DNA from 3 places in the Colwellia sp. 6_MG-2023 genome. Region 3 is predicted to be linked to each of the others. Evidence: predicted binding sites of a transcription regulator. Region 3 holds the regulator's gene; each other region holds the start of a gene.
What was found. Region 3 encodes sigma-54, which starts transcription at its own class of promoters, with help from an activator protein. Its sites were predicted from a motif close to GTTGGCACGNNNNTNGNNT; they were not measured.
Positions count from the first base shown of each region.

Region 1: a site for sigma-54 is predicted at 1,630-1,648, ahead of Q4503_RS13160 (DUF3192 domain-containing protein). Genes of this name have one in related genera too.
Region 2: a site for sigma-54 is predicted at 2,071-2,089, ahead of flgB (flagellar basal body rod protein FlgB). Genes of this name have one in related genera too.

Region 1 covers NZ_JAUOPP010000020.1:43,098-46,347, reverse strand. The annotation lists gene fadR (fatty acid metabolism transcriptional regulator FadR) at 1-244, opposite strand, end outside; gene Q4503_RS13165 (GNAT family N-acetyltransferase) at 378-1,016, opposite strand; gene Q4503_RS13160 (DUF3192 domain-containing protein) at 1,215-1,592, opposite strand; gene Q4503_RS13155 (hypothetical protein) at 1,770-2,084, shown strand; gene syd (SecY-interacting protein) at 2,158-2,763, opposite strand; gene queF (NADPH-dependent 7-cyano-7-deazaguanine reductase QueF) at 2,820-3,250, shown strand, end outside.
Region 2 covers NZ_JAUOPP010000001.1:387,333-390,582, reverse strand. The annotation lists gene Q4503_RS01670 (flagellar hook protein FlgE) at 1-527, opposite strand, end outside; gene Q4503_RS01665 (flagellar hook assembly protein FlgD) at 545-1,201, opposite strand; gene flgC (flagellar basal body rod protein FlgC) at 1,213-1,629, opposite strand; gene flgB (flagellar basal body rod protein FlgB) at 1,633-2,004, opposite strand; gene flgA (flagellar basal body P-ring formation chaperone FlgA) at 2,111-2,869, shown strand; gene flgM (flagellar biosynthesis anti-sigma factor FlgM) at 2,984-3,250, shown strand, end outside.
Region 3 covers NZ_JAUOPP010000002.1:26,829-30,078, reverse strand. The annotation lists gene lptA (lipopolysaccharide transport periplasmic protein LptA) at 1-378, shown strand, start outside; gene lptB (LPS export ABC transporter ATP-binding protein) at 359-1,123, shown strand; gene Q4503_RS01825 (RNA polymerase factor sigma-54) at 1,208-2,719, shown strand; gene hpf (ribosome hibernation promoting factor) at 2,764-3,051, shown strand; gene ptsN (PTS IIA-like nitrogen regulatory protein PtsN) at 3,069-3,250, shown strand, end outside.

The sequences.
Region 1 (3,250 bases), on a different contig from region 3:
TATTTAAACTTGACGTGTCCCAAAAGTTATTCACTTTTGTTGGTTTTCCATGTTTAATAGTCAACCAACCATCTCTAGCCAAGCGCTGTAGTACTTCTCTAAGGGTTGTTCTAGTTACACCAATTAGCTCTGATAATTCACGCTCTGCTGGTAAAATTGAACCAGGAGGAAAACCACCATTCCAAATTGATTCAACAATATATTGCTCGGCAAATCCGGCAGGGCTTTGAGCTTTTATAACCATATTCGTAAACGACCTAAAAAAGATAAATTAATAAAACTGATTGTACCAGAAGATTGAATTGGTACAAGCGTAATAGAAAAGACTGGTCTAACCAAGCTCATGACATTATAAAAGATAAAGGTTAAGCAGCTAATTATTCTCTGTAATGTACCATTAAAGCACCAGAAACTTTACCAACAGTTAAATCTTTAATAAATTTATAATTTGCATCTTCAAAAAAAGTTCTAAACTTTCCTGATGTTGCATAAACTGCAACACCTTCACTATCACTATGCTCTTCAAGAACAGTATTTACTGCTGCCATTAGATAATGACCAAAGCCATGATGTTGATGCAAAGGGTGAATAGCAATAAAGGATAACATATGAAATTTTTTTAATGGGATAGAGGCAAGGACAACTTTTTCTTTTTCTATCATCTGTTTAGTGCTTAAATATCCAGCACTTAGCAACATTTTTAAACGCCAATGCCAGAATCTTTCCGTACCTACACTATCATCTGGACTATTCAAACAAGCAACACCTACCATCGACTCGCCCAAATACAAACCTACCATGGGTTGCTTAGCTTGCCAGAAAGCGTTTAACTCTTCTCTGATTGATGCTCTTAATCTTTGCTCATAACCTTCTTTGTCACTGTTGAATATATCTAAAAAAACAGGGTCATCATGATAGGATTGAAAAAGGAGCGAAGCCGCTACTTTAAGGTTCTCTGCACTAAGGTAAGTTGCCTTTATATCAAGTTCACTATCTACCGAAACAGTCGCTGACATACAAGTTCTCCAATCCAACAATTATATTTATTTTTTTTATCCTATATTCACCATACCAGTTTTTTTAATAATAGGTAAATAAAATTCAACTGTCATAATTATAGTGCAGGGTTATAAATATAAAATAACTTGGTATAACATCATGTCATACCAATATTATTTCATTTAATATACTGCTCGGTGTATTGCTATTTTTAATTATAGTAATTTTTTATATTCGTCACCGTTACCTGTTTGAGTTAATGTACCGTCAACAAATTCTAAATAAGTACATTCATCCTTAGTCGTTAACCCATCTTTATGCTTGCGTTGACTTCTATAATATAAAACACGAATAGTTTTTTCATTGTAAGTGTAAGTTTCAGAAAAATCAGCAACACCTAACTTTTCTTGCATATCGACAACACTTGTACCGAGTTGAACTTGTGCTATAACTTTACGGTTTTTATAACTTCTGTCTTCACTATCCCCCATAATTGAATGATCTACTTGACCATCTTTTACTGAGATAACACAGCCAGTTAACGTTGTTGTTAACGGTAAAACAATAAGTAATGCCAACAATGATTTTTTCATATTTACTCCTAATAGAATTATACTTTCATACGTAATAAAGCAAAAAACAAACCAACAACACAAAAAAACATAACCAACTGATTATATTAAATAAAATAGAAAAACTAAAAATAACAACTGACATAAATAGTAACATTGGCTAAAATATAGTGAATATTACAAAGACAATTAATCAAAATGACAATAAATGATGAAATTTCAATCGTTGCTAATAAAATAGCAAATGAAGGCAATAAACCAAGCGTTGCACTAATTAAAACCAAGTTAAATAAAAAAGTTCCTTTACCTACCATAATATCAGTATTAAAAAATTGGCAGCATGAACCAAGCTTTATCTCGTTACCTGAAGAAAAGCATACTGATGTTGAATGTAAAACGGATAATCCACCAACAGAAAAAAGATCTTTTGAGAAAGACGTCCGTGATGAATTAACAAGTTTAAAAGAAGAAGTATTAGAATTAAAAGCCCTTATAAAACAAATACTTAAATAATCACTTAAGTGGTAAATTAATAACATGTGCTTTTAACCTTAATATTACTCATTATATTAAGGTCGCGCTATTACTATTGAGGCACTATAGGGGTCAGTGTGTTTATAAACTCAGCAAGTGAATCAGCTAGCTTTTTATGAGGCTTACATCCAACACGCTCAACCCACACTGTTCCAGTGTCATTTTCAACTGAGATGATCATATCTTCTTCATCCGTGACAGCAACAAAAACAGTTTCAGCTTGTTTCAACCTCTGCTTCATTAAAATATGGCCAATCAAGTTCTCTTGTAAGCGCTGAAAGTCATCCCGATTCCACGCAAATAACAAAGATAAATTACCTTCTTCACAGGTAGCATCAAGATTTTCACTGTATAAAGTCGTAAAGTATGTTTTGATATCTGGGTGCAAAGTCATTTCTAAAGCGGTTTCAACATTATCAAAGTTTAACTCTTGCACCTTTTCTATATTAACCGGTCGCCAATAGACTTCCCCCGAAGATAGCGCTTTGTATTCAGTGGACATGTCAGTGTATGCATCTTCACAAGGTGAAAGCCATTGCTCGTCTTGCTCTACTTTCGGAGGGTGAGAATAGGTGTTTTGATAATTTTTTACATACTGCTTAGAAAATTGTTGCAAAATGTCTACTAAATTGAGTTTAGTTTGATTTGATGATGTCATCTAATTCAGAGATCCTTTAAAATAGTCTATGAAGTTTCATATAAAATAAGAAAATTATGGCAACCTACCAAAATTCAAAAGAATTAAAAAATTTAACGCTTGGTAAAGCAACCGAATATTGTAGTGAATATAACCCAAATCTATTACAAGGTGTACCAAGAAGCTTAAATAGAGATGATTTATCACTTGTTTCAAATACATTACCTTTTATAGGTGAAGATGTTTGGTACGGATATGAATTATCTTGGTTAAATAATAAAGGCAAACCTATTGTCGCTGTCGCAGAATTTCGTTTTCCTTGCACAAGCCCGAATTTAGTCGAGTCAAAATCATTTAAATTATATTTGAATAGCTTTAACCAAAGTAAATTCTCTAGTTTTGACGAAGTTAAAAATATATTGATCAAAGATTTATCTGCAACCGCAGGTGCTCAAGCACTAGTAACTTTATTCCCAGTTGAGCAATGCCCTGCTCTGGCCATTAAAGT
Region 2 (3,250 bases), on a different contig from region 3:
GTATCAGGCGCTGTTGGGTAAGGAATAAGATCGCTGGATGAACTTAAATTACCATTAAACGCAATGCTATCCGTTGCTTTGGCTGGGATATTGGCACCTTCAATTTTTAATTCTGTTAATATACCCGATACTATACTTGGCTCACTGCCCGCTTCTGATTCAGAAACACCATAGCCTAATAAATTATTGCCATTGGCATTAACAATATTCAAATCTGAATCTAGCCCAAACTGACCTGCTTGGGTGTAAGCTGTTCCACCATTTTCTGAAATAGCAAAAAAACCTTGGCCATCAATGGTGATATCAAGCGAGTTACCCGTTCGAACAATTTCACCACCGGTGACAAAATCTTCTTTAATATCGGTAACTTTAACACCACCTTGTTGACCACCATTATAAACTGAGGCAAATTCAGCATCAGATTGTTTATAGCCTGCGGTAGCCGAGTTAGCAATATTATTACTGGTAACTTCTAACGCTGTTTGCGTACTTTTTAGGCCTGTTAGACCAATATTCAATATAGACATGTTACATTCCTAATAATTTAAGCTAATTGGTTAATTTCAGTGAATCCAAAATTACCCAAACCATCAACTTGTAATATAATATCATCGCTTGTTGCACCAACAGACACTCGCTCGACCTGACCACTTAACCAAGTATCTAACTGTGTAGGGATATTATCTGTCGTTGTATAAGCACGTACGGCATAGTCTCCTGCATTTTGATTATCAAACTCAAAACGTAATGAACCTGCACCGGTATAAGGTAAATTCTTTTCTTCGACTAGATCACCATTACTGTCATAAAGTTGCACAGTGACAGAGTCTGCAGGGCTTGATAAATTAACCATACCCGAAACACTACCCGGATTTTCTAGCGCGACACTATTTGCTAAAACGTCAACTGATTCACCTACCATATTAGTAGCTTCAAGTACCATCAGGCTATTCATATAATCAAGGCTATTACTGGTATTTTGATTAATACTTTGTAACGACTCAACGTTTGCAAATTCAGCAAGCTGACTAACATATTCAGTACCATCCATTGGCTCTAATGGGTTTTGGTTACTGATTTGAGCAACCAATAACTCTAAAAACATGGTTGACATTTCTTGTGCCGACTGGCCATTTCCTGTGACATTACTCTCTAAAGCTAATGCTTCACTAGTATTTTGAGTTAAACTATTTATATCCACGTTATTTACCCTTATTGACCTAATTTCAGGATGCTTTGCTGCATGCTATTAACACGCCCCATTACTTCTACTGAGGTTTGATAGCTGCGACTTGCCGACATCATGTCTGCCATTTCTTCAAGTACATTTACATTAGAATAAAACACATAACCATCAGGATTAGAGAGTGGATTATTTGGCTCGTAACGCTGTTCTACTGTGCGGTCCGACTCCGTAATACCAAGCATATTAACTGCGGCAGAAATAGAGCGTTCATCAAGATTCGAACTGTATTCAGCTGAAAAAACAGGTTTTAGCGCCTTATAGGCACCTTCTTCACTTGAAGCGGCAGTATCTGAATTAGCTAAATTAGAAGCAATAGTATCTAGGCGCATTACCTGCGCTCGCATAGCACTTCCGCTAATCTCGTAAATAGAATTAAAAGACACGTTCTAATCTCCTTTGATTACTTTATGTAAGCCACTTATTTTCATATTTAAAAACGTCATGCTTGTTTGAAAGTCCATGCTATTGCTAGCAAATTTAGCTTGCTCAACGTTCAACTCAACACTATTTCCGTCACTTGAAGCCTGATAAGGCACTCGGTATTGGAGTTGGTGTTGCTCAATTCCAGAAAAGCCAACAGTATGATTTTGTGAAAGATCACTAGAAACACTTTCCATAATTTGCTGATAGTTGATATCTCTAGCTTTGAACCCCGGTGTTTCAACATTTGCCAAATTACCCGCAATAATTTCAGCTCTATCCATTCTTAATTGCATCGAAAATGGATGCACGCCTAGGGACTGATCAAATAATGCCATTGTTGCCTCTATTGTTTGATTCTTGTATGCTCATCTGAAAATAAAAGCATTACCATACAACCTATATAACAACCTTTATGCCAACATTTAAAGAACATTAAATTCAATGACTTATTATCTCGGCCATTTAAAAAACAACCAACAAACGGAAGTTAAACTTCCGCATAGGAACTATTTATACTTCCTCTACTTTGTCATGAGTTGCTTTATAGGAACCACTCAAGCAAACAGCATTAATTTTGAGCAGGAATCTCGCCACTACATCAATCAAGAAATTGCACGGTTTTTAAGTTATCATGGAGCAATTAGCCAGCAACAAAAAATTAATCTATTCATTCCAAAAGGAAGTGAAGATTTAGAATGTACTAATTTACAAATTTCACGTTCTAAGCCTTCGTCAGTGCCTGCGGGGAGAATTAGATTAACCATCAAGTGTGATTCACCCAAATGGCAATTTCGAGCCAGTGCTAAGGTAGATTTATGGATGAATTTAGTCGTTGCAAAACGTGATTTACAGCGCGGTGAAATACTCACTGCTGATTTACTTGATACTCGTTCACTAAATATTGCAAGCCATTTACATGGCATGGAAGTTAATATTAATAATGTTATTGGTATGCAAGTTCGTCGCGACATAAATAGCGGTGACGTTATCAATCGTCGCTTGTTAGAAAAACAATATCTAGTGAATCGTGATCAGCATGTCGAACTACATGTTTCAACACCAACATTTAATGCCAGTGTTACCGCAATTGCTTTAGAGGATGGTCAGTTAGGACAGCGAATTAAAGTTAAAAACCTTACTTCAGGCCAAGTAGTTGAAGGACAAGTTATCGGAAAAGGAACTGTAAAAATATTTCTTTAACTGTATTTATAAATTTAATTGAAAAAAACACTAATAATATTTAAGTTCTGCCGCTATCTTGACGCTTTCTATAGCTAGTAGTAAATATAACAAATTACCTAGGTAAATCTTGCAATGAATATAATTAATAAACCAAGTATGCCTGTTGAACAAAATCACAAGGTAAACAATACCTTAGAGCATTCACAGTTGCAAAAAAATTCGCCTCAAAATCAACAGGCTGAAAAAGTAGCAAGTTCAACAAGCCAAGTTAGTGAGCTAAGTAAGTCAATTGACTCTACTTTTGAAACATTATCTAGCCAAACTGATGTTGACATGAAAAAAGTTGCCGATGTTAAGGCAGCTATCGCTAATGGCGAATTAGTATTAGATGAAGAAGCC
Region 3 (3,250 bases):
CAAGGCTCTATTTCGATTAGTGCTGATATTGTTCAAGTTTACAGTAAAGTTGATGATAAAACTCAACAAAAACAAGACACTTACCTTGCCAAAGGTGAACCTGCTGTTTTCAAACAACAATTAGAAGATGGTAGTTTAATCAGCTTGCAAGCTAATGAGATAACCTATCAACCAGATCAAAATATCATTACCATCTCAGGTAATGCGCAAGTACAACAAGCAGGTAGTAAAGTGACAGGAGAAATAATCACTTACAATACGCTAAATGAGAAATTGGAAGCTATCAGTAGTGATAATGATTCAGTAACCACTGTTTTGCAGCCAGCTCAAATAAAAGCTCAACAAGATAAGAAAAGTAATGACAGTAACAAGCAATAATAATAACGGCGAAGCTAATAATTCGACTTTGATAGCTAAAAACCTATCAAAAGCTTACAAAAGCAAAAAAGTTGTTAAAAACGTTAGTTTAGCGGTAAGCTCAGGACAAATTGTTGGCTTACTGGGGCCTAATGGAGCAGGAAAAACGACTTCTTTTTACATGATTGTTGGCTTAGTACCCAATGATAATGGCCAAATAATGCTGAATGACGAAGATGTAACACTATCGCCTATGCATGAACGCGCACGTCGAGGTATTGGGTATTTACCTCAAGAAGCGTCTATTTTTAGAAAACTAACCGTTACTGAAAATATTATGGCAATATTACAAATTCGAAAAGGCCTTAATGAAAATGAAAGGCAAACAAAATTAGAGCACCTCTTAGAAGAATTTAATATCAGCCATATTAAAGATAATTTAGGTATGAGTTTATCAGGAGGGGAAAGAAGACGCGTAGAAATAGCCCGCGCTTTAGCAGCAGATCCTGAATTTATATTACTTGATGAACCTTTTGCAGGTGTTGACCCTATTTCTGTCGGCGACATAAAAAAAATAATTATTCATCTTAAAAACCGTGGTCTTGGTATCTTAATAACTGACCACAATGTTCGTGAAACACTTGATGTATGTGAGCATGCTTACATTGTTAGTCACGGTGAAATAATAGCAGAAGGAGATTCTAATCAAATTCTTGCTAATCAAAAGGTAAGAGATGTATACCTAGGCGAGCAATTCACGCTATAGTTAACATATATAATAAATTCGTAGACTATACTTGCTCTAAGTTAGTAACTATAAACAATAATAACAGGAATTAAGACAACGTAGATGCGCCCAACTCTGCAACTCCGGATAGGACAACAACTAACCATGACGCCACAACTGCAACAAGCTATAAAGCTTTTGCAGTTATCGACGTTAGAGCTTCAACAAGAAATTCAAGAAGTACTTGAAAGTAATCCTCTGCTTGAAATTAATGATCAAGAAACCTCAGATAATAATTCAGAGGATAGTAGAGATAAACTTGAAGAAGCTTTTTCAGCCACCATCACAGAACGATCTACCAGTGATGGAAGTGAAGATTCATCAGCCTCTATTGATGAGATAAGTACAACAGAAGCAATGGAGAAAAATGACATACCAGAAGAGTTGAACATTGATACAACTTGGGAAGAAAGTTACAGTGCTGGTACGTCAAATACAGGGGCAATTAGTAGCCCAAGTGAAGATTACACCTATCAAGGTGAAACGATCGATTCAATACAAGATCACCTTTTATGGCAAATGGAATTAACGCCATTTTCAGAAACTGATCGCACGGTTGCTATCGCTATTATAGAGGCTGTTGATGAAGCAGGTTATCTTACGGTATCGAGTGAAGAAATATTAGAAAGTGTTGGTATAGAAGGACTGGAACTTGATGAAGTCGAAGCGGTATTAAAACGTATTAATGTCTTTGATCCTGTTGGTGTTGCAGCCCGTTCTATCGCTGATTGTTTAATTATTCAATTAAATCAGTTTGATCCTGAAACCCCTTACTTAAAAGAAAGTAAATTAATTATCGGCGAGCATATCGACTTACTCGGTAATCGTGACTATCGACAATTAATGCGTAAAACTCGCCTCAAAGAAGAACAGTTACGTGAAGTAATGCGTTTGATACAGAGCTTAAATCCTCGTCCTGGTGATGCAGTAGTGAAAAGCGATGATCAATATGTTATTCCTGATGTTTCCGTAGAAAAGAAAAATGGTCGTTGGGTTGTCGAATTAAACCCTGATACTGCTCCTAAGCTATCAGTAAATCAACAATATGCTGCCATGACAAAAACAACAAAATCTTCTAGTAATGACGGACAGTTTATTCGAACAAACTTACAAGAAGCTAAATGGTTTATTAAAAGTTTAGAGTCACGTAATGATACTTTACTTAAAGTATCTAACTGCATTGTACAACGTCAACAAGGCTTTTTAGAACATGGCGCTGAAGCGATGCGACCTATGGTATTAAATGATATTGCTGAAGCCGTGGATATGCATGAGTCAACTATATCTCGCGTAACTACGCAAAAATATATGCACACGCCTAGAGGTATTTTTGAATTAAAATACTTTTTTTCAAGTCATGTTAGTACCGAAAATGGAGGTGAATGTTCATCAACTGCCATACGTTCATTAATTAAAAAACTCATTTTAGCAGAAACACCCGCTAAACCGCTCAGTGATAGCAAAATGGCAGACTTACTAGCACAACAAGGAATTAATGTTGCTAGACGTACTATAGCTAAGTATCGTGAATCCTTATCTATACCACCGTCCAACCAACGTAAGAGTTTATTATAGCCTGTGACTTTATTTTCTGAATTAACTAGAGAAGGAACATACTTATGCAAATTAACCTTACCGGTCACCATGTAGAAATAACGTCATCATTACGCGATTGTGTTGAAACAAAATTAGCTAAATTAGAGCGACATTTTGATCATATCAATAATGTTCATGTAGTCTTGACTGTTGAAAAGTTAGAACAGATAGCTGAAGCAACTATACATTTAAAAGGCAGTGAAATTCATGCTTCAGCAGTAAGTGCTGATATGTATACCTCGATAGATACTTTGGTGGATAAACTAGATCGCCAAGTACTCAAATACAAAGGCAAAATAACACAACATTAGTTTTATCCATTATAATTATGACACTACAAAATATATTAACACTGAACTGCACACGTTGTGCAGTTCCAGTTCAAAGCAAAAAGCGTTTACTTGAACTAATTTGCCAACTTGCCGCCAATGAACTAATTGACTCTAACCCAACAGATCTATTAGATAGCTTAATGAATAGAGAGAAAATGGGGAGTACTGGTATCGGCAA